Regions from separate parts of the Flintibacter sp. HCN-6482 genome, predicted to be linked through region 3. Evidence: predicted binding sites of a transcription regulator. Region 3 holds the regulator's gene; each other region holds the start of a gene.
The links. The regulator Rex, encoded in region 3, represses fermentation and respiration genes when NADH is low (regulators of the CRP and FNR family bind a similar motif). The targets are predictions, from matches to a motif close to ATTGTTAANNNNTTAACAAT.

Region 1 (7,666 bases), on a different contig from region 3:
GAGCGTCGTCATACTGCTCCACGGCGGCCTTACCGTCAGCGACTGTGACCTTCAGCTTTACGCCGGAGAACACGTCCCAAGCGCCGGAGACGATAAGCTCACGGACCTGGTCAATGGCGTCCTGGGTGCCGGCAGCACAGTTGTCACTCAGAGGGGACACATCTACAAAGCCTTCAGCCAGACCGCCGTACCAAGCTTCGCCGCCCATCTTCTCCACGAACTGGGAAGCATCGCCTTCACAGGCCATGGCAGTCTCGATTGCCAGCTTGTAGTAGACATCCCAGTTCCACACAGGGGCAGTCAGGTGGGCGTTGGGGGCGTCCTTGGTCATGTCGGAGTTGTAACCGCAGCCAAACACGCCGGCCTTCTCCGCGGCCAGCTGAGGCTGGGCAGAGTCACAGTGCTGGGCGATGACACCGCAGTTGTAGCTGTTAATCAGCTCCTCGGCAAAGGCGTACTCGTTGACCTCGTCGAACCAGTTGCCCAGCTCCTTCACATAGACAGTGGCGTCGGGGTTGACGGCCTGGACACCCAGGGCAAAGCCGTTAATGCCGGAGCAGGTCTCAGCGTACTCAGTGCCGTAGGCGGACACATAGCCCACATTGTTATTGTTGGTCTCCAGGCTCTTCAGGCCAGCGGCAATACCGGCCAGGTAGCGCGCCTGATAGATACGGCCAAAGTAGTTGTTGTAGTTGTTGGGGTTGCTCATATAGCCAGTGGCGTGAGAGAAGATCACATCGGGATACTCCTCAGCCTTGTCGGCCATGGCATTCAGATAGCCGAAGGAGATGCCGAAGATGATGTCGCAGTCCTCGCCCACCAGGGTATCCACGGCGGTGGCCACGTTCTCATAGTCCTCGGTGATCTCGTCCTGGATGATGAGCTGGGTGTCGGGGTCCATGCCCAGGGCCTCCATGGCCTTGGTAATGCCGTTGTGGTGGGCATAGGTGTAGCCGGCGGTGTCGTTCTTGCTGTTGATGTAGATAGCGCCCACCTTAAAGTCGCTGACGTCGGTGGTCTGGGAGCCGCCAGCCTGGCTGCTGCTGGTGTTGGACTGGTTGTTTCCGCTGGTGGCACTGTTGCCGCCGTCGCCGCTGTTGCCGCAGGCGGCCAGGGACAGGACCATGGCCATTGCCATAGCCGCCGCAAGGATCTTCTTCATCGTTGTGTTATCCTCCTTAGTTTTTGGTTGCTCTTTTCATTCCTCGGATGGTACATATATTAAAACCGGATGGCTCCGGCTTTAATCCGCGAACTCCACACCGTTTTCCTCACTCATAGCCTTGACTCTGGCCAGGGACTCCACCCGCACGCCCTGGGCGCGGAGCCGGTCTCCACCGGGCTGGAACGCCTTTTCAATGACGATCCCCGCCCCGGCCAGCTGTGCCCCGGACTGCGCCACTATGTCGATCAGTCCCTCCAGGGCGGCACCGTTGGCCAAAAAGTCGTCAACGATAAGCACCTTGTCCTGGGGGCCCAGAAACTTTTTGGACACGATGACCTGATAGATCCGGCCGTGAGTAAAAGACTCCACCTGGGTGGCAAAGACCTCGCCGTCAATATTTTTGGTCTGGGTCTTTTTGGCAAAAATCACCGGACAGTGAAAAAACTGCGCCGTGATACAAGCGATCCCGATGCCGGAGGCCTCGATGGTCAAAATCTTGTTCACGCCGCAGTTGGCGAACCGGCGCTGGAATTCTTTGCCAATCTCCTCAAAAAGGGCAATATCCATCTGATGGTTCAGAAAACTGTCCACCTTCAGCACATCGTTCCCCTTCACGATCCCGTCCTGACGGATCCGCTGCTTGAGAAGCTCCATTTCCAGTCCCCGTCCTTTCCTCGAAAATGACAGTGGCCCGAAAATACGGGCCACGCTACTTCTTGATATACATTCATTCTACAAAAAATTTTCGTCCCCTGCAATCCCTTTTTTAAATTTTTTCTCTTGCGCCTTCCACAATTTTTTCTCTGTTTCTCCCCAGCTTTCGTCCTTTTTCACCAACCACGCCTTCTTTTGCCCCGACTGTCCCGTTCCACAGGAGAAAACGGGGCAATACGGTACCGCTTGAAATACAGGCTGACAAAGTTTCAGCCGACATAACCAAGTGCAGCATCTTTTTTCAGTCGGTAATCCTGCACAATTTTTTTTAAAATCTTCTTGATATTTAATGCAACCTGAACTATAATAAAACTATACACAGCCCCTTTCACCCCAGTCTATTTTATTTAAAGTATAGGAGGAAACGTCCATGGGTTATCCGAAAACTGGAAATGAGGTTTATGTCAGCTTTTCCCTGTCAAATACAATGTTCTCCGGCATTGGCAAAGGGACCATTACCAGAGAACTGGTATCGGTAGATTATCTAAAGGACCTATTCCAAAAATACGGGGTCATCGTATCGGCCAAGCCGGAACAGCGCCGGCTGCTGGAACTGGTGAACGAGGCCTACGGCCTGGGTCTGGAGATTCCTGACACCCTGAAGCTGGCCCGCCTGTCTGAAAAGAACCGCCGTCTGGTCCTCATTTCCGTCCAGGGCCTGAAGCGAGTCAACGGCTCCCTCCTCCCCTCTTATAGCGAGGAGGAATTCCAGGAGGCCACTTTTGAGTTTGTCAAATACTATGTCCAAAGCCGGCACTACGACGATCTGGTGGCGGAGAACAACAAGCTGAAAAGCGACTTGGAATCTGAGATTGCCTGGCGTACCAGAACGACCGCTGACGAGTAAAACAAAAAAGAGCCGCCTGCTGGTTTCCCGGCAGACGGCTCTCCTTTTAGGAACGGTCCACGCGGTACATATGGGAAATCAGGTCCAGCACTTTATTGGAGTACCCCCACTCGTTATCATACCAAGCGATCAGCTTGACAAAGCGGTCATCCAGCATGATACCCGCGGTTTCGTCCAAAATGGAGGTGTGGGGATTGCCAATGATATCGGAGGACACGATCTGATCTCTGGTATAGGATAGGATTCCCTTCATGGGGCCCTGGGCGGCCACATGGACAGCATGGCATATATCCTCATAGGTGGTGGGTGTCACCAGGCGGGCGGTCAGGTCCACCACGGATACATCATTGGTCGGGACACGGAAGGACATCCCGGTCATTTTGCCCTTCAGCTCCGGAATGACCAGGCCCACCGCCTTGGCCGCCCCGGTCGTGGAGGGAATGATGTTGCCAATGACAGAGCGGCCTGTCCTCCAATCACGCCCCGCTCTGGCGTCTACCGCCTTCTGCTTGGCTGTAGAGGCATGGATGGTGGACATAAGGGCCTGCTCTATCCCAAAATTGTCCTGGATGACCTTAGTCAGAGGCGCCAGACAATTTGTCGTGCAGGAGGCGTTGGATACTACATCCATATCCGCGCTATAATTCCAGTGGTTGACGCCCATGACAAAGGTGGGCGTCATTTCATCTTTGGCCGGAGCGGTAATGACCACTTTTTTTGCCCCGCCCTGAAAATGGAGGGAGGCCAGCTCTTGGGAGTTAAAGGCCCCGGTGGATTCTACGATGTACTGTGCGCCGCACTCGCTCCATGGGATCTGCCCCGCGTCGCTCTGACTGAATACCCGGATCCTGCGTCCGTTTACAATCAGGTCGCGGCCATCATGCTCCACCGTCCCCTGAAAGGTGTGAAACACTGAATCATACTTCACCATGTACTCCATGTAGTCCAGGTCAGCCTTACGCAAATTGATGCCGCACAGGTCAAAGTCGTCCCCTCGCTCCAAGATGATTCGGAGTACAACCCTTCCAATCCGTCCGAATCCATTGATCCCAACTGGAATACCCATTTTACATCATCCTCCATTTTACTTTTCAATAAATACTAAAAAATATATATTTAGTATAGCTTTCATTATATATCTCTTTTCTAATTTGTCTATATAATTAAATAAGTTTTTTCTAAATAAATATTTTTGTTGCTTAATTATATTATAAAATAACATAATTATTATTTAAATAAAAATCAAATTTTTTCTGGCTTGTTTAAAAAGTAAGAGGGAGCCTCTCCCAAAGGAGGGGCTCCCTCTTATTGTTCCATTGGCGCGCCAGCTTTGTGGATCGGGCGGCCCTCACCGCCTCTCCAGGCACAACGCGGAAAAAATCAGCGGACCACGCCCTGCGTCTTGGCAGTCTTACGGTCCTCCATCTTGGACACGATGACCGCACAAGCGGCATCGCCAGTGATGTTCACTGTAGTACGGCCCATATCGAAGATCCGGTCGATCCCGGCCACCAGAGCGATACCTTCGATGGGGATATTGACGCTCTGAAGAACCATGGCCAGCATGACCATGCCCGCCCCTGGTACGCCGGCGGTACCGATAGAGGCGAGGGTAGCGGTGAGCACTATGGTGACCATTTGTCCCAGGCTCAAATCAATGCCGAAGGCCGTGGCGATAAAGATGGCACAGACGCCCTGGTAGATGGCGGTACCGTCCATATTGATGGTGGCCCCCAGGGGCAGGACAAAGGAGGCCACCTCACGCCGGGCACCCAGCCGCTCGGAACACTCCAGCGTAAAGGGCAGCGTCCCTACTGAAGACGCGGAGGAAAAGGCCATCATCATAGCCGGGGCCATGTAAGCAAAGAATTTGAGAGGGGACACTCCGCCCAAGGTGCCCACGGTTAGGGAATAGACCAGGACGGCATGGAGGATATACCCCACATAGGCCACCAGCAGCACCGCCACTAGGGATGCTAGGATCTCCGGGCCGTTTTCCACGATGACCGGACAGATCAGGCAGGCGACACCAATGGGAGACAACTTGATAATCAGGTCCATAATCTTCATGGACACCTCATTGAAACTGTCCACAATCTGGGCGGCCACCAGCCCCTTCTCTCCGGCCAGCAGGATACCGAAGCCCAACAGCAAAGAAATGACGATGACCTGAAGCATAGAGGCATTGGCCAGCGGCGTGATTGGGTTGGCGGGGAAAATATCCACAATGACCGACATAATGCTTTTTCCCGCTGGGGGTTCATAGCTCAGGCCGCTGGTCTCCAAGGTCGTAAAGAGGCCGGCCCCCTTCGCCACGCTGGCCAGCGTTAGGGCCAGCACCACCGCAAAGGCTGTGGTACACATATAATATACCACTGTCTTGCCACCTACCGAACCCACGCGGCTGATGTCCTGCATCGAGATGACTCCGGCAGCGATAGAAAACAGGACGATAGGCACTACAATAAATTTCAGCAGGTTCAAAAAGATGTCGCCCCAGGGCTTGATATAGCCAATGGCGATCTGCCCTCCGTCAGGGACCGCCATCAGTATCAGGCCCGCGGCAATACCAGCCACTAAGCCGACAAAGATCCAAAAGGCAAGAGGCAGTTTTTTTGTTTTCATAATTCTCCTTCTCCTTCCCTATCTTCCCTTATACTTTCGCAAGGATTTTCCAGAAATAAAACGGCCGTAATCATACATACAACGGCATTGGACCCGGCCCTCTCCCTCTCTCCTTCCTCTTATTTCCCTCATCCCCGCTTTTTACAGCACTTTTTGTTCTGCTTTCATTATATACACCTCGCTTTGAATTTACAAGGTATTCTCTTCCTCTCCTTTTATAATTGTGCAAGTTTCCCATATCAATCATTCATTTTTTATCTATTCAGTCAGCCTTTGACCCTCCCTCTGAAATTTTTACGGATTTTTTTCTGCCCCTCTGTGTTTTCGACCTATTATTTACCATATTTTGGTAGAATATGGGTGTGAGAACTTGACAGAAAGGCGGTACCTATCATGCGGCTGCTGCCCAAAAAAGGTATATTCGACAGCGGGCGTGTCCTATTCCTCCCTGTGGACTCAATCCTTCCCAATCCTGACCAGCCCCGCACGTTGTTTTCCCAACGCGAACTAGAGGAACTGGCTGACTCCATCCAGTCTATGGGTATTTTACAGCCACTTACTGTGCGCCGCCGGGAGGGCGGCTGGGAGCTGGTGGCTGGCGAGCGGAGGCTGCGTGCGGCCAAGCTAGCCGGTCTGCGGGAAGTGCCCTGCCTATCCATCCAGACAGACGGTCAGTCCTCCTCCCTGCTGGCCCTGGTGGAGAATCTCCAGCGGCGTGACCTGGATTTTTGGGAGGAGGCTCTCGCCCTGCGTAAACTCATTGACACCTATCACATCTCCCAGGATGAAGCCGCCCGGCGTTTGGGTAAGAGCCAGTCCGCTGTGGCCAATAAGCTCCGGCTGCTGAAGCTGGACCCGGCGGTCCTCACAATCCTGCGGGAAGGTGGATGCACCGAGCGTCACGCTCGCGCCCTGCTCCGTCTGGAGGACCCGGCCCAGCAGCGGGAAGCGGCGCAGCAGGTGACCGAGCGTTCCCTGACCGTGGCCCAGACAGAGAGTATGGTGGAGGCCATGCTCTCCTCTCCCTCCTCCGGCCCTAAAAAGAAACCCACGTTTATTGTCAAGGATGTCCGGCTGTTTTTAAATACCATCAGCCGTAGTCTGGATCTGATGCGCTCTGCCGGCGTCAACGCCTGTTGCCGCAGAGAGGACACCGACGAGGAGATTTTACTTACCATTCACATTCCCCGAAGGGCCACATGACGCCCTCCCCCCTTTTTGCCCCGTGGGCTTTTGATCCTGAGCCCACGGGGTTTTTGCGCCCAGATGGCCCTGATGTTTCACGTGAAACATTAGGCACTCATTTTTTGTGGGAAAGGACAGAGAAAAAGCGGAAAAGCAGTTGAAATCCCGGTGCCCGATTGATATAATAAGATGCTGTACCGCCCCTTCGGGGGCATTTTCATCGCTGCTAAGGAGGCGCTCATGGCCAAGATCATCGCTGTCGTCAATCAAAAGGGTGGAGTAGGCAAGACGACCACCGCTGTCAACTTGTCCGCCGCCCTCCATGACCTGGGCAAGCGGGTGCTGCTATGCGACTTCGATCCCCAGGCCAACTCTACCTCCGGCATGGGTGTAGATAAGAATACCGCTTCTCCCAATATCTACGATGTGCTGATCAATGGGGCCGAGCCGGCCAAAGCAGTGGTCCGGACCAGATATGGCGATGTTCTCCCCTCTAACAAGGCGCTGGCCGGAGCGGGCATTGAGATGATCGCCATCGACAACCGGGAGAGACTGTTGAAAACCGCCCTGGACGCCCTGTCCGGGGACTATGACTATATATTTATCGACTGTCCCCCTTCTCTAGAGCTGCTTACTGTCAACGCCCTGTGTGCCGCCGGCTCCCTGTTGGTCCCGGTCCAATGCGAATACTATGCCCTGGAGGGGCTTAGCGACCTCTTGGCCACAGTGCGGTTAGTCAAGCGGGGATTGAATCCCGCCCTCTCTCTGGAGGGGGTTCTGCTCACCATGTTCGACAGCCGTACCAACCTCTCCCTTCAGGTAGCGGAGGAGGTCAAGCGCCACTTCCCTGGCCAGGTATACGCCACCGTTATCCCTCGGAACGTCCGCCTCTCCGAGGCACCCAGCCACGGCAGACCTATCTCCGCCTATGATCCCTATTCTCGTGGCGCGGAGGCCTACCGCCTGTTGGCGGATGAGATCGCATCCAAGCGCTAACCTTATAAAAGAGTACGGAAAGCGGAGCTTTCGAGGTTCTGCTGTGTGGTCGTCCGGCTCTTATGAATCAATATCGTTCCTCTCCGCACCCGATGTTTTACTCTGGAAAAGGAGTTTATTATGGCAAAACGAAC
Region 2 (7,666 bases), on a different contig from region 3:
GTGATGCGCCGTCAGGTCTGGTCCCTGCTGATGGGTGACGTGGCCCAGCGGGGGACCACGGTGCTGGTGTCCTCCCACAACCTGCGGGAGCTGGAGGACGTGTGCGACCATGTGGGCATCCTGTCCCATGGCAAGGTACTTCTGGAGCGGTCCCTCACCGACCTTCAGGATAACGTGGTCAAGCTCCAGGTGGCCTTCCAGGACGGGCAGCTGCCCCAACTGCCCCAGGATATGAACGTCCTCCACACCACCCAGGTAGGTCGGGTGTTCACTCTGATTGTCCGGGGCAGCCCAGCGGACATCAAGACCAGGATGGCGGTGTATTCCCCCATTCTGATGGAGGCACTGCCCCTGTCCCTGGAGGAAATCTTTATCTATGAAATGGGAGGTGAGGACTATGGGGTCCGCGACATCGTGCTTTAATTCCACCCTCTACCGCAAAACTATGACCCGCTTCTGGCCCCTTTGGGCCCTGTATGGGGTGATTTGGGCCTTTCTGATCCCTCTGAACCTGCTCAATCAGTTTTTCTGGCTTCAGGAGCGATATCAGGGAGAGCTGGACCTTCAGTCCATGCTGACCTCCGCCGCCCTGGACATCCCCTATCTCCTGACTATGGGAGTGGCCCTCTCTCTGGTCTTTGGGGCGCTGGCCGCCATGGCCTCCTTCGGCTATCTATACCATAACCGGTCCGCCGCCATGATGCACGCGCTGCCCCTGCGGCGGGAGGCCCTGTTCACCACCCAGTATCTGGCCGGTCTGTCCTGCCTGCTGCTGCCCCATCTGGCGGTGGCTCTGGTGACGGCGGCCGCCGAACTGGCCTTTCTGCCTATGGAGTGCTGGGGAGAGGCGCTGGCCGCCCTGGCTGTCTGGCTGCTGGTTCAGAGCGGCACCGCTCTGTTTTTCTTCTCCTTTGCCGCCTTCTGCGCCATGTTTACCGGCCACATCCTGGCCCTGCCCGCCTTCTATGTCATTCTGAATTTTCTGGTCATGGTGATCTCCACCCTGCTGGCGGAGCTGATGAACCGCTTTTTCTACGGCTTCCCCGGCCGGGGCTGGGTGGGGGGCAGACTGGTAGAGTGGTGTACCCCCGTCTATCTGCTGTCCCAGGCCTGTAACTGGAATGTGGTCCAGACGGGGGAGAGCGGGGTCGCTGTGACTAGGGAGTGGGGTCTCGCCTCCCCCTCCACCGTGGCCATCTACGCCGTGGCCGGACTGGTTTTTGCCCTTTTAGCCCTGCTGGTCTACCGCCACCGTCATGTGGAATCCGCCGGGGATGTAGTGTCCATCCCCCTGGTCCGGCCTATTTTTAAATATGGGGTCTCCTTCTGCGCCGGACTGTGCTTTGGCACCTTTACCAGCACTTTTTTGGGCTGGCAGGCAGACGCCGTATTCCTCACCGCCTGTGTGCTGTTTTGGACCGTAGCGGGCTATTTTACCGCCGAGATGCTGCTAAAAAAATCCTTCCGGGTGCTAAACGCCTGGAAAGGCTGCGCGGCGGTGGCGGCCGCCATGGCTCTGTTATGCGCCGCCTGTGTCTATGATCTCTTTGGCGTGGAGAGCCGGATTCCCGATGCCGGCCAAGTCGCTTCCATCAATCTATCGGCAGACATGGGATACCCCATGGATATCAGCGGCTTCCATCTGTCCCAGATCACCGAGCCCGGCCAGATCCAGCAGGTCTTGGACCTCCACCAGGCCATCATCAATGAGAGGGACCGGAATGGAGCTGACAATTACAGCATATACGGTGATGACTACATCTTTTTCTATGTGACCTATACGCTGAAGGATGGGTCCACCCTGTCCCGTGAATATTCCAGCGTCCCCATCTTCCTGGATGAGTTGGACAAGGAGGGCTCTGTCACTCAGCTGGCCGACCAGTTGATCCAGAACCGCGGCCTGATCTCCATGGTGTATAATTTTGCCTCTTTCGAGGAACAGGGCCGGCTGGTGGAGGCCTATCTCACCGATGTCCGGATGCTGCCCAATTCCCTGTCCCCGGAGGGGGAAGATCGGAGCACCCTGTATCTGGACGGCGCCGCCGGGGAGGACCTGGAGGGCCTGTGGGAAGCGGTCAAGGCTGACTTTGCTGATGGGAGCATCGGCGTACGCTATCTCTTCAGCGACGAGGAGCGGTTGCGAAACACCTACCGCACCGACCTGCGTTTCCAATGGGAGCTGCCCCTTGAGGAGCAGCTCGGCCGCGGCGGCCAGTATGCCCCCGCCGCAGAGAGCAGTCCCGTCGGCCAGACTTATTCCTCCTCCCTCAGCATCACCCTGACGCCCAACGCCAGCCGAACACTGGAATGGCTTCGGACGTTCAGCGGCCTGGGCTCCCAGTATGAGCTGGTCCTCCACGATGAGGAAACGGCTGTCGGAAGCGTTTCTACCGGAGATACCTCTGTGGCGGCCCCCTACCAGGAGGCCGTCCTTGCGGACTGAAGCCTTCTTCCCTCCCCCGGCTTAAAATAGAGCCGGGGGATTTTGTTAAAAAATTCACTATATTACATAATTTTTGCCCTTCCGCTGATATAATTTTTGCGATTTTGTCAATCACAGGCAGGAAAGAGGCACCCTTGGACAGAAAAATTGATTGCTTTTTCCCCTTTCCTCCGATATAATCAGAACAAGAGCGGAAATCGTGGGCGTCCCTCTGGACGCCAAATAAATTTTGGAGGTAACAGAAGCTATGAAAGACATCTACGTTGTCAACTGCTGCCGCACCGCCATCGGCTCCTTCGGCGGCTCCCTGAAGGATATCCCCGCCGCTGATCTGGGCGCTACCGTCATCAAGGAGGCCCTGTCCCGCGCCGGCGTCAAGCCTGAGCAGGTGGACGAAGTCATGTTTGGCTGCATCCTCACCGCTGGCCTGGGCCAGAATGTGGCCCGTCAGGCTGCCATCAAGGCCGGTGTGCCCACCTCCGTCCCCGCCTACACCGTGGGCATGGTGTGCGGCTCCGGTATGAAGTCCGTCATCGAGGCCGCCCGTACCATCATGGCCGGCGACGCCGACATCATTGTGGCCGGCGGCACCGAGAATATGTCCGCCGCCCCCTACGCCCTGCCTGCCGAGCGCTGGGGCGCCCGCATGGGTGACAAGAAGGTGGTAGACACCATGATCAAGGATGGCCTGTGGGATGCCTTTAATAACTACCACATGGGTACCACCGCCGAGAACATCTGCGACGTGTGGGGCATCACTCGCCAGGAACTGGACGAGTTTGCCGCCTCCTCCCAGAACAAGGCTGAGGCCGCCATCAACTCCGGCCGCTTTGACGACGAGATCGTCCCCGTGATGGTCAAGCAGAAGAAGCAGATGGTGGAGTTTAAAGTGGACGAGTTCCCCCGCGCCGGCGTCACCGCCGAGGGTATCTCCAAGCTGAAGGGCGCCTTCCCTGTGGGGCCTGAATCCCCCGCCCCCGCCGTGGAGCACACCTTCGAGCCCACCGGCATCAAGGAGTCCGCTGACAAGGGCCAGCAGCGCGTCACCGCCGCCAACGCCTCCGGCATCAACGACGGCGCCGCCGCTATCATCCTGGCCTCCGGCGAGGCCGTGGAGAAGTACGGCCTGAAGCCCATGGCCAAGCTGGTCTCCTGGGGCCAGGGCGGCGTGGATCCCAAGATCATGGGCGTGGGCCCCGTGCCCGCCTCCCGTCAGGCCATGGCCAAGGCCGGCCTGAAAATCGAGGACATGGATTTGGTGGAGGCCAACGAGGCCTTTGCCGCCCAGTCCATCGCCGTGGCCCGCGAGCTGGGCTTCGACATGAGCAAGGTCAACGTCAACGGCGGCGCTATCGCTCTGGGTCACCCCGTGGGAGCCTCCGGCGCGCGCATTATTGTCACTCTGCTCCATGAGATGCAGAAGCGCGACGACGCCAAGAAGGGCCTTGCCACCCTGTGCATCGGCGGCGGCCAGGGCGTTGCCACCATCTTTGAGAAGTGCTGATTTTCTCTTCTCCCCTTTGGAAAAGCGGCCTGTGATTTTGGAAGGATCACAATATAGTATCGAGCGGAGCTCCGGGACATCCCCAGGGCTCCGCTCCTTTTGTCCTGTGAGTCTCCCCCCAAGAAAGCGGGAATTTCCGAGGTCCTTGGGCCTTTTCGTCTTTTTTACGAAAATTCTGGTGATAGATTGAAACAAGGGGAAAAATAAGGTACTCAAAGGCAGAGTGAAACAAATCGGTCAAAGGGTCCATCCAATGATCGAGGGAGGAAACAGATGAACAAGATATAGAAACAGCTTCTCTATTACTGCGGCATTTTTCTTGTTATTTTCCTGAGTCATGTGGCTTGCTCCGGCTTTCAGGAAAAGGCACAGAGCACCTATCAGCTTGTATACCTACTCCTTGACCTTGGGACCGGCATTGCCGCCTTTATCCTTGTATTGCTGCTGGTCCTGGGCCGGACGGCGCTGTGCTCCATACGGCCAGCGGAAAATTCCGTTGTCTGTAATGCGGTATGCTTCTTCGCGGCCGCGGGGTTTCTGTGGTGGCGGTTTTTCTATTTTGGGGAGGTAACCTTTATTTCCCTGCTGCTGCCTGTAAGCAAGCTGTTTCATGGGCTGATGACCCTGCTGCTGATGCGGAAAAAGAAAGTTCAGGGAAATGCTGACACAAGTATCCCCTCCCCATAAAAATCAAAAGGCAGGCCTGTAGTTGGAACAGGCCTGCCTTTTCTTTTTCTGCGGGGCCGCTGACGAAAGCCCCCGGACGCCTGCTCCAAGGCGTCCGGGGGCTTCCGTTGAAAAAGAGGATCAAAATGAAACGAACTGTCTCTTGCAGATTTTATGATAAGAGAAACTTATTAACAATTCCAACGCAAGTTGTTACATAAGTTTTAAATCTCTCCTGGATCCAAAAATTTTGCCCAAAAAGGGGGAAAGACCAGCGGTCAAACCGCCGGTCTTCCAAAAAAAATTGGAGGATAGAATGAAAAGATGCTCTTGCCTTGCGAGTATCAGTATACCCAAGGGTTATTACAAAAGTTATCCGCAGTTGTTACAAAACCTTTAAATCTTTTCAGCGCAGCGCCTCAAAAAACTTCTGAAGGACCGCTTCACACTCCTCCCGCAGGGGACCCCGATAGATGCGGGGATGGTGGTTGAAGCGTTCCTCGAACAGATTGAGAACCGAGCCGCAGCAGCCCGCCTTCTCATCTCCCGCTCCGTAGTAGATTCGGTCAATGCGGGCGTTGATGATCCCTCCGGCGCACATGGGGCATGGCTCCAACGTTACATAGAGGGTACAGCCGTGAAGACGCCAGCTTCCGGTCCTGGCGCATGCGTCCCGTATGGCCTCCAGCTCCGCGTGGGCGGTGGCGTCTCCCCGTTCCTCCCGCCGGTTGCGCCCCTCGCCAACGATTTCTCCGTCCCGAACAATAACACAGCCTACGGGCACATCCCCCTCTGCCTGGGCCTCCATCGCCAGCTCCAGAGCCCGGCGCATATACTGTTCATGATTCATCCTGAATCTCCCGCATGAACACCAGTCCCCCATTCACCTGTGCGCAAAACTGCCAGCCTGCCCGGCCCAGCGCATTCCACTGCTCCTCCGCTTCTCTCACCTTTTTCTTCTCGTCAAACCCCATAGATACCCTGATATCAGCTATTTTATATTCGTATTGCTTCATCCGTTTCACCCCTTTTCCCCAGTTTACACCAGGGGGGTGGTTTTCGCAACCGCTCTTTTCTTGGACTTCCTACCCCTCCTTCATGGCCAGCAGGGTGCGGGCCACGTTGTCCGCCCACAGGCGGGCCCCGGCCAGGGCCTCGGTGAGAGTATTTCCATGGCCTCCCACCTCCACCAGGAGGTAGCCGGGCGAGAGCTGCTGGTTATACCGGCTGTTGCGCAGGACGATGGGCCGGGCCAGGCTGGAGTACCCTGTGACCAGGTTTTTTTGCAGCTTGATTCCAAAGGCCAAATTGTCCCTCCAGCGGGGGTGGGCGGCGCCAGAGCCGTCGGTGCCCACCACCAGCATGACCTGGGCCACCTTCTCCCCGGCCTCCTCTGAAACCAGCTTATAGATCTCCCCCTCGTTTCCCACCAGGGCGTCCCGGTGGACATCCAGCACCACTTTGATGGTGGGATACTGCTTCAGCCACTGCTCCACCGCCGCCTTGGACCGGTCATAGGCCCCATTATAGGCCGGATAGTCATAGAGGTTGGTATCATGGACCACCTGAAGGCCGTGGGCCCGAAAAACCGTGGCCATCTCCTCCCCCACCCGGACCATGTTGTGGTTACAGTCGGTGGTCCGGTAGGGATCGCTCTCCTCATAGGACCTCCCGTCCGACTGGGAGTATGCCTCACTGCCATGGGTGTGCAGGATCAGGATCTGCGGTCCCTCTCCCAGTGGAACGTCCACCGTGCCCTCCCCCAGCACCGAGGCGTCCAGCCCCAGGTCGGTCCGGTCATAGACATAAACTCCCTGGTCGTGGAGGTACTTCCCCCCCTCTTTGCCCTTCGCCGTCATCTCCAGGATGCCCTCGTCCTCTGTGGGAGGCTTCAGGTCGGGTTCCCCCTGCTCCTCCTCATCCACCAATTCTTCCTTTGAGCCCAAATCCTCCATCGGGTCGGCCCCATCTCGGACTTCCGCTACCGCTTCCTCTCCGGCAGCCAGCAGGGCGCTGTGACTCAACAGCAGCCTGCCCCATCCGGTCAGCTCTGCGGAAGCGGTCTGCCGGGGCAGCTCCCCCAGCTGGCTGGACAACAGGGACACGGACAGGCCGGGCTCCTGCCCCAGCGCGGCCAGCCGTTCCTTTACCCCGGATAAATCGGCCATCAGGGACAGCCCCCAGCAGGCCACCAACACAAGCCCCAGGGCCACTCCACGGCGCAGGGCCCGTCCGATTTGATCTCTCTTATCCACATTACCACCCCTTATCCTCTGTATGGTTCGTATCAGGAAGATATGCGGGAGCCAGCTCCTATATGACTTTCTGCCCCCCTATTTCCTGGGCAGAAAAGACCTGGCTGGTATATGGGGCACTCCGATCTGGGTATATAGCGGCACACACCGCCTCCTGGCTCTCTGGGGAGGACCAAGAGACGGTGTATGTAGAAGAAGATGAAAAATGGGTAAATTATCGATATGTCTTCAGACGACGTCCGGGGACCCAGCCCTTAGTGAAGTAGGCGAAGATCCACATAACAGCCACAATGGCAAAGCAAGCGCCAGTGACGATCCAGCTTCCGGTCGTACCCATGTTGACGATAAGAATGGGAGGAATTACCTGAAGGCCAATGATGATGGGACGGTTGAACACATCGGCGATGCCGGAGTCCTCAATACCGCGGCTCTTCAGTTCCGGGTCAACCACGCGCTGCAGCAGCACGCCGGTGGCCGCCACGCCGGTGGCGTGACCCCAGACCATCATGTTGCGCTCGAACCAATCCTCGTCGGAGGATTTTCCGCCCACGATGATGAACCAGAACCAGTTGATGAGGAAGCCAGCGGCGCACACCACGATGAGGGGAACCGCAAATTCCATTACGACACTGAGGTTCAGCGAGCCGATACCGGAAATCATCAGGAAGTCGGTGGCGGTGCCCTGGATACGCTGTACCGTACCCCGGTCCACATACTGATCCGCACCCGTCTTGTTCAGAAAGCCATTGAGGATGATTCCGGCAATGAGAGACAGGCAGAACTCAGGAATAGAGATCT
Region 3 (7,666 bases):
CTTCTTACCTCCATTCTTCATCATGATCTTGGCCAGGGCGATGGAGGGTGCCAGAGGCCGCTTTGCGGGGCAGACAAAGGAACAAGTGCCGCAGCTCATGCACAGGTCGGCGTTGAGCTGCTGGAGCAGTTCCACGTTGCCGTCGTTATAGGCCTGGACGATCTCCTTGGCGGACAGGCCCAGAGGGCAGGCGTTGGTACACCGGCCACAGTGGATGCAGTTTGTGGCCTTGGGGATGTGGGCCCACTTCTTGGAGAAGGCCAGAACAGCGTTGTTGTTTTTCAGGACCGGCTGGGACAGATCAGCGATGCAGTTGCCCATCATAGGGCCACCATAGAGCACCTTGCCGGGCTCGTCGGTAAAGCCGCCGCAGAAATCCAGCAGCTCCTGGACAGGAGTGCCGATGATGACCTCGACGTTCTTGGGCTCTTTGACGATGTCGCCGTCCACCGTGAGGCGCTTGGTGACCAGAGGCATGCCGGTCTCCAGATACTTGCCCACAAAGGCCACAGAGGTAACGTTCATGACGATAACCCCCACGTCAGAGGGCAGGCCGGGGAAGGGAACTTCCCGTCCGGTGCAATTCTCAATCAGGACTTTCTCAGCGCCCTGGGGATAGCGGCAGGGCAGCTCCTTGACCTCGACACCGGGCATATCAATGGCATCCTTCATCTTAGCGATTGCCTGGGGCTTATTGCCCTCGATGCCGATGATGCACTTTTTGATATCCAGATACTTCATGACTGCCTTGATACCGCCCAGGATGAAGTGGGTGTCCTCGATCAGGCAGCGGTTGTCAGAAGTGATGTACGGCTCACACTCAGCGCCATTGATCACCAGAGTGTCGATCTCATCCAGATTCTTAGGCGCCAGCTTGACCGCAGTGGGGAAGCCGGCTCCGCCCAGTCCAACCAGGCCACTGGCCCGGATGGCGTCCTGGAAAGACTTTAGGTCTGTCACCACCGGGGGCGCCACGGCGGGGTCCACCTTCTGCTCCCCGTCTGGAATGATGACCACGGCGGTCTGGGCCGCGCCATTGGGAGCGGTAATGGTGACGATGCTGTCCACGGTGCCGGATACGCCGGAGTGGATGTCGCTGGACACGAAGCCTCCGGCCTTGCCTACCACGGTACCTACATACACCTGATCGCCCTTGGCCACGGCGGGGGCAGCCGGAGCGCCAATGTGCTGTCCCATGGACAGAACGATCTTAGACGGCAGCGGCATCACTACCGTTTCAAGGTTGGAAGTCCTTTTTTCATGAGGGACTCCCGCACCTTGCGCGGAACGTTTGAGAAATTTACTCATTCAGATTTCGACCTCCCTATACTGCAATCGCTGGAACTGTGGAGCCTGGACACGCATTTTATACGGTCCCCCTCTTCCCTCCTGACAGGAACTGGAAACCACTGGGGGACCCCGCCCCTCTATCATACCCATGCCCCGCGGCGTCCGAGTTCAGCGGACGCACGACAAAACCCGCCGGACCCCGTTTCTCCTGTAAAACAAGTCCGTCGGTTCTGCTTGCGGGCTTTATCATACACCTTTTATGGAAAAATTGCAAGATTGATTTCGAAAAAAACGACCTGTTTCCCGAGCATTCTTCCCCCTCTCCCAAAGGATTTCACCCCACCGGCATTTCCTTCTCTTCCATAGCCGCACCCCAGGCACAGGCTTGTCCGCGTTGACCATAAAAAAGGCGCGGGCCCTCTCAGGTCCGCGCCTCCCGATCAATCTGGATCGCCTGGTCAGCAGCCACAGCCGCAGCCGTTGTTATTGTTACAGCCACAGCCATTGTTGCAGCCACAGCTATTGCCCCAGCCGCCGCAGCAGAACAGGATGATGATCAGAATGATGATCCACAGGCAGCCTCCGCCGCCCCAACCGTTATTGCAGCACCCCATTTGAAGTACCTCCTGATATGAAGTTCTGAGAGGGGCTGTTTGCCGCTCTCAATCTCATCATATGCGGAGGGGGCGGATGGGTTCTGCCTATGTCAGATAATTTTTTCCGCGAAGGCACGCAGCATCGTGGCCACTTCAGCCCGGTTAGCGCTCTTTTGTGGACTGAGCGTCAGGCTGTCGGCAGAAGAACTGCTGATGATTCCCTCCGCCACAGCCCAGGACAGGGCATTATGAGCCCAGTCGCTGGCCTGCCCCAGGTCCTGATACCCGGACAGGTCGGCCCCCTCAGCCGCTTCCAGCCCAAGGTAACTCGTGGTGAAGCTGTACAGCAGCGCCGCCACCTGCTGGCGGGTCACTTGCTGCTCCGGGCTGAAGGTGTCTGCTCCTGTTCCAGCTGTAATTCCCTGCTCCGCGCCCCACTTCACATAAGGGGCATACCAGGCACTCTCCGGCACGTCGGCAAAGGTGACACTGGCGCGCTCCAGTTCCTCTTTCGGCGCTCCAGCCATCTGGTAGAGCACCGTCATCAGCATAGCTCGGTTCATAGCTGAACTCGGTCCAAAGTGGTGCTCGTCCATCCCAGAAAACAGTGTGTTTCGGTACACATAATCTACGGGAGCGTAGTACCAATCCGTCTGGCACACATCATAGAAGGGCGTCGGATCCTCTCTGCCGTCTTCCAGGGCATAGACGCCCTGGAGCCCCAACTGGGCCGCCCCGGACAGGACCGTTACACTGGCCACAGTATTCTCTCCCACCAGGTAGCGGTGTCCGGAGGTCAGGCGGGCCCCGGAGGCCAGCTCTATTCCGTCTGTCACATCTATGAAAGCCCCGTCGTGAGAAACGGAGGCGGCTCCGTTCATCAACATGACTCCAGCCCCAGTGGTCAGTGTCATCTCATCGCCATCCGACCAATCTCTGGCCTGGAGCGTGGCGCTGTATGCGCCGCTCTCTTCGCCGGCCAGTTGCGCCAGATAGCCCTGATGCAGGTTATCGAGGCCTTTTTTGCTCTCCTCGTAAGTGCCCTGTAAGGCTTTTTCCGCAGCTTCGTTTCCAGTAGACACAGCCTTTGGCACAAAAGTCCCGGTCAGATAGCTGAGGCTGATCAGGCTGTCGCCCCCCGAAAGGGCATAAGCGCCGCAGGCCAGCATACCCAGCAGCATCACACCGCACAGCAGGCCGATCACAGGCCTTCTCATTGTGGCTCCCCCTTCTTCTCTTCCTCCCGATCCTCCCGCTGGGTAATCATGTAGCTCAGAGCCAAAAGGCTGTCAGAAAAATGGACCGATTCCACCACCACATCATCCCGAACACAGGATATCTCATAGTTTGTAAAATTCCAGATGCCGCGAACTCCGGCGGCCACCAGCCGGTCCCCCATCTCCTGGGCAGCGGCGATGGGCACTGTCAGCAGGCCTACGCTCACTTGGTTTTCCCCCAAAAAGGCCTCCAGGGAATCCGCATGATAGACAGGCACCCCAGCGATTCTGGTCCCCACCACCCGCTCATTTACGTCAAAAGCGGCCAAAAGCTGAAAGCCGTTACTGGAAAATTTAAAATTTTCTATGATAGCCCGGCCTAGGTTGCCGGTCCCCAGCACCACAATGGTATGGCCCTGATTAATGCCCAAAATATCACCGATCTCCTCTTTCAGGCTGTCCACCTTATATCCATAGCCCTGCTGCCCAAAACCACCGAAGCAGAACAAATCTTGGCGGATTTGAGAAGCGGTCAGTCCCATGGATTTCCCTAAGGCATTGGAGGATATCCGGACAACGCCGGACTCCTGAAGCTCTGAGAGCTGTCGGTAGTATCTGGGCAGGCGGCGTATCACCGCCGTTGATACTCGGGTATTTCGTTTCATAGCTTTCGCCTCATCTGCACAACCTCCCCTATACAGCGGAGGCCACTGGATATGATGTTTTTATATAGTTTACCTGATTGCCCCCCCTTGTGTCAAATCCTTTTACGACTCAAAAGACCCAGGGACGATTCGTCGTCCCTGGGCCTTTTATTGGCAGAAAGCCTGCCAGATTCAGTTCCAAAAATCAGTTTTTTCCTTCAGGCCGATGCTGGAGGCTTTGAATACAGGGTTCTTGCCCGCCCTGCGCTGTTCCATGTAGTCCTGAAGGGCCCGCATAGCTGTACGGCCCAAAATGACAATGACCGGCAGGTTGATGATGGCCATAATGCCCATGAGCACATCGGCCAGGTCCCAGACCAAGCCAAAGGACAACTGGGCCCCTACAAAAACCAGCCCGCAAGCGATAAGCCGGAACACAGTCATCGGCACGCTTCCCAGCTTGCGGTTAGCGATGTAGTTCAAACAGCCCTCACAGTAGAACAAGTTGCCCAGCAGGGTAGTGAAAGCGAAGAGCAGCAGCGCAAAGGTGATAAAGTAGGGGCCTACCGCGCCGAAGGTAGTAGCCAGAGACGCCTGGACCAGGGGCGCACCCTCCAGTCCGCCCTTGATATCGATGCCGGTACACAGGCACATCATGGCCGTGGCGGTACAGACCAGGATGGTGTCAATAAAGACGGACAGCATCTGGACCAATCCCTGCTTGACGGGGTGGGATACGTCAGCGGCCGCGGCGGCGTTGGGGGCGGAACCCACACCGGCCTCGTTGGAGTACAGGCCACGCTTAATGCCCTGCATGATGGCCGAGGAACCAAAGCCCACGGCACCGCCGAACATGGCTCCGAAATCAAATGCCTCGCTGAAAATGCGGCCCAGGACACTGGGGATCATATTCAGATTCATCACCATGACCACCAGGGCCATCAGGATATACAACACACCCATGACAGGGACCAAAACGCCGGTAACCTTGACGATCCGCTTGCCGCCGCCCAGTACACAGATGGCCACCAGGATGGCCAGGATCACGCCGCCCACCACGGCCACAACGCTGTACTCTTTGCCGCCCAGGGTAAAGGTGCCGGCACTGGCGTAGAAGTCATAGCTGGTAAAGCTGCTAATCAGGTTGTAGGAGGCCAGCATATTGAAACCACCGGCATAGGTGGCGATGAGGGCGATGGCGAAGACAACGCCCAGCACCCGGCTCTTAAGAGCCGCCTGAATGTAGTAGGACGGACCACCATAGCTGCCGCCCTCCGGGTCCTTTTTCTTATAGATCTGGGCCAGCGTGCTCTCTACAAAGGCAGTCGCGCCTCCCACAATGGCGATCAGCCACATCCAGAACACGGCGCCATAGCCGCCGATGGCGATGGCATTGGCCACACCTACAATATTTCCGGTACCCACGCGGCTGGCTGTGGATACCATCAGCGCCTCAAATGCGGAAACCGAGTGCTGATCCCCCGTCTTTTCTCCTACCACGCGAATCGACTCCGGCAGCAGGCGCAGCTGGACAAACTTGCTCCGGAAGGTGAAGTACAGGCCTACGCCCAGCAGCATGACGATCAACAGGTAACTGTACATGAAACCGCTGATCTGACTGATTAAGCCCGCGAACGCATCATACATAACGACATCTCCCTTTCTCTCTTCCTGTCATAATTTGCGCGAAGCAGAACATATCCCAGGAAATCAAAGTCTTCCGCCCCTCAGATCTCCTGGGATATTTCTCGGCCTTACTATACCACATCTCTCCGACTTTTACCAGAGGTTTTTCACAATTTATAAAAATGGTCAACGATAAGCAGCCAGCTTCTGTACAGTTTGCCCTCACATCATGCGGACGATCTCCTTCTTCAGCCGGGCGATGATCCGCTTCTCCAGCCGTGAGATATAGGACTGTGAGATGCCCAGCTGGTCCGCCACCTCCTTCTGTGTCCGCTCTGGGCGGCCGTCCAGCCCAAAGCGCATGGTAATAATCTGCCTCTCCCGGGGCTCCAGCCGGTCCATGGCCTGGCGCAGCAGCTGGCGGTCCACGTCCGCCTCGATGGGCCGCATGACCAGGTCCCCATCGGTCCCCAGAATGTCGGACAGCAGCAGCTCGTTTCCGTCCCAGTCGGTATTCAAGGGCTCGTCAAAGGACAGCTCTGTCTTCTGATTCGCTGTCTTTCTCAAATACATCAGGATTTCATTTTCAATGCAGCGGCTGGCATAAGTTGCCAATTTGATGCTTTTGGCCGGCTGGTAGGTGCCCACCGCCTTAATGAGCCCAATGGTCCCAATGGAGATGAGGTCCTCAATATTGATGCCGGTATTCTCAAACCGGCGGGCGATATAGGCCACCAGCCGGAGATTGTGCTCAATGAGCAGGTCTCTCGCCCCCCGGTCTCCCCGCTCCAGCCGGGCGATGAGCTCCGCCTCCGCCTCTCTTTCCAAGGGGGCGGGCAGGGTGTCGCTCCCCCCTATATACATCACCTTGCCGGGCAGGGACAGCCCCAGACTAGTCAGCAGGCTTTCCAAACGGTCCCGCAGTTTCCAAATAATCTCTCTCATGCTCATGTGCACTCGTCCTTTCCATCCAGGGGCCCGATCAAAGCCCGGTACCCTCCTCCGTCTGACACAGGAGTGGGGGACAGGGCCACCAGAAGCGGCCCACGCTCCTTTCCACCCAGATTCAGGCTGTCCACCTTCAAGGCCAACAGCAGTCCTCTGTCCACCCCTACCGCACGGTAGGGTAACAGGCGAAAACGTCCCTTCCACTCCCCGGTTCCAAGCCTGGCCATAGCACCGGCTGGATCCATAAGGTCGGCCGCCCGCGGCCTGCGGCACTCTGGAAACAGACCGGACACACTGTCTCCCTCCGCCACCATCACAGGCCGTCCCGACACCGGGTCTGTCAGGGTATTCCCAGTATCCACCAGGGCGGTGAACTCCGCCGTCCGTTTCCCAAGCCGCAGTTTCGCCTGAAGGAGTTCTCCTGTCAAGGAATTATGCCTGCCAATTCGTTGAAAGACAGCTGTGAGGACCACATAGCAGACCGCAGCAGAGAGGAGCACCATCTTCAGGTCCAGGGAGGAATAAAACACTCCGCTCCCCAAACTCAGGCTCCGGCCGTCCAGCAGCCCGATGGCCACTACTCCACCTCCCAACGCGCAGGCCAGAGCCACAAAGATGAGCCCCTGGCGGAGTAGCCTCCGGCTCCCGCCGTAGGCCACCACCAGCATCAAAACGCAGGAGGCCAACTTACACCAGGGACCTGCCAGAAACGCCATGCCCGGCAGAAAGATGGCCACAGCATAGGCTCCACCCAGAGCGGCCGCCGCTCCGAAGCGCAGCCGACGCAGTGGCTCCCCCGCTAGGCGGGCGGCGGCCAGCAGCAGCAGATAGTCAATGATCCCATTGAGCAGAAACAGGGTATCCACATAGATGACCGTCACGCCGGACCGCTCCCCTCTCTCCAGTTCCGCCTGTCCAAAGGCGGGCGACAGACTCTATTATAGGTGCTTGACCGGAAAAAACCGGTCAGATTTCGGTTGAAAGAATTTGCGGAAAACCGTCTTTCCCTCCCCTCTCCCATTGACATTTTTCTTCTTTTCCCATATAATATCGATAGTCGATATCGCATTTCAATATTGAGAGGGGATGTTACTGTGGCCGGTAAGGAAAGAGGCCCTCTGACCGAACCCATGTTTTATGTCCTGATGTCATTTCTCCGCCGGGATATGTGCGGGACCGAGATCACTGAATTTGTCGAGCGCCGTACCCGCGGCAGAGTACGGCTGGGTCCCGGCACGCTGTATACCCTGCTGGCTAAATTTCAGGACGAGGGCTTTATTCAGGAAACGGAGGTCGATGGACGAAAGCGCACCTACCGGCTGACAGATCAGGGGCGGCAGGCCTA

Region 1: gap (type I glyceraldehyde-3-phosphate dehydrogenase) is a predicted target of Rex. The motif match lies at 3,950-3,969, and genes of this name have one in related genera.
Region 2: WKS99_RS09940 (acetyl-CoA C-acetyltransferase) is a predicted target of Rex. The motif match lies at 2,485-2,504, and genes of this name have one in related genera.

Annotation. Positions count from the first base shown of each region.
Region 1 covers NZ_JBBKBK010000003.1:84,964-92,629, forward strand. The annotation lists gene WKS99_RS09995 (BMP family ABC transporter substrate-binding protein) at 1-1,162, opposite strand, end outside; gene WKS99_RS10000 (xanthine phosphoribosyltransferase) at 1,244-1,819, opposite strand; gene WKS99_RS10005 (hypothetical protein) at 2,250-2,726, shown strand; gene gap (type I glyceraldehyde-3-phosphate dehydrogenase) at 2,773-3,792, opposite strand; gene WKS99_RS10015 (dicarboxylate/amino acid:cation symporter) at 4,107-5,351, opposite strand; gene WKS99_RS10020 (ParB/RepB/Spo0J family partition protein) at 5,745-6,554, shown strand; gene WKS99_RS10025 (ParA family protein) at 6,777-7,532, shown strand; gene WKS99_RS10030 (ParB/RepB/Spo0J family partition protein) at 7,653-7,666, shown strand, end outside.
Region 2 covers NZ_JBBKBK010000003.1:69,775-77,440, forward strand. The annotation lists gene WKS99_RS09930 (ABC transporter ATP-binding protein) at 1-423, shown strand, start outside; gene WKS99_RS09935 (hypothetical protein) at 398-2,443, shown strand; gene WKS99_RS09940 (acetyl-CoA C-acetyltransferase) at 2,691-3,947, shown strand; gene WKS99_RS09945 (hypothetical protein) at 4,341-4,559, opposite strand; gene tadA (tRNA adenosine(34) deaminase TadA) at 5,020-5,463, opposite strand; gene WKS99_RS09955 (hypothetical protein) at 5,453-5,629, opposite strand; gene spoIIP (stage II sporulation protein P) at 5,699-6,868, opposite strand; gene WKS99_RS09965 (sodium/glutamate symporter) at 7,083-7,666, opposite strand, start outside.
Region 3 covers NZ_JBBKBK010000002.1:785,573-793,238, forward strand. The annotation lists gene rsxC (electron transport complex subunit RsxC) at 1-1,308, opposite strand, end outside; gene WKS99_RS08890 (hypothetical protein) at 1,749-1,904, opposite strand; gene WKS99_RS08895 (S-layer homology domain-containing protein) at 1,997-3,103, opposite strand; gene WKS99_RS08900 (redox-sensing transcriptional repressor Rex) at 3,100-3,768, opposite strand; gene WKS99_RS08905 (alanine/glycine:cation symporter family protein) at 3,940-5,394, opposite strand; gene sigE (RNA polymerase sporulation sigma factor SigE) at 5,596-6,324, opposite strand; gene WKS99_RS08915 (sigma-E processing peptidase SpoIIGA) at 6,321-7,202, opposite strand; gene WKS99_RS08920 (PadR family transcriptional regulator) at 7,416-7,666, shown strand, end outside.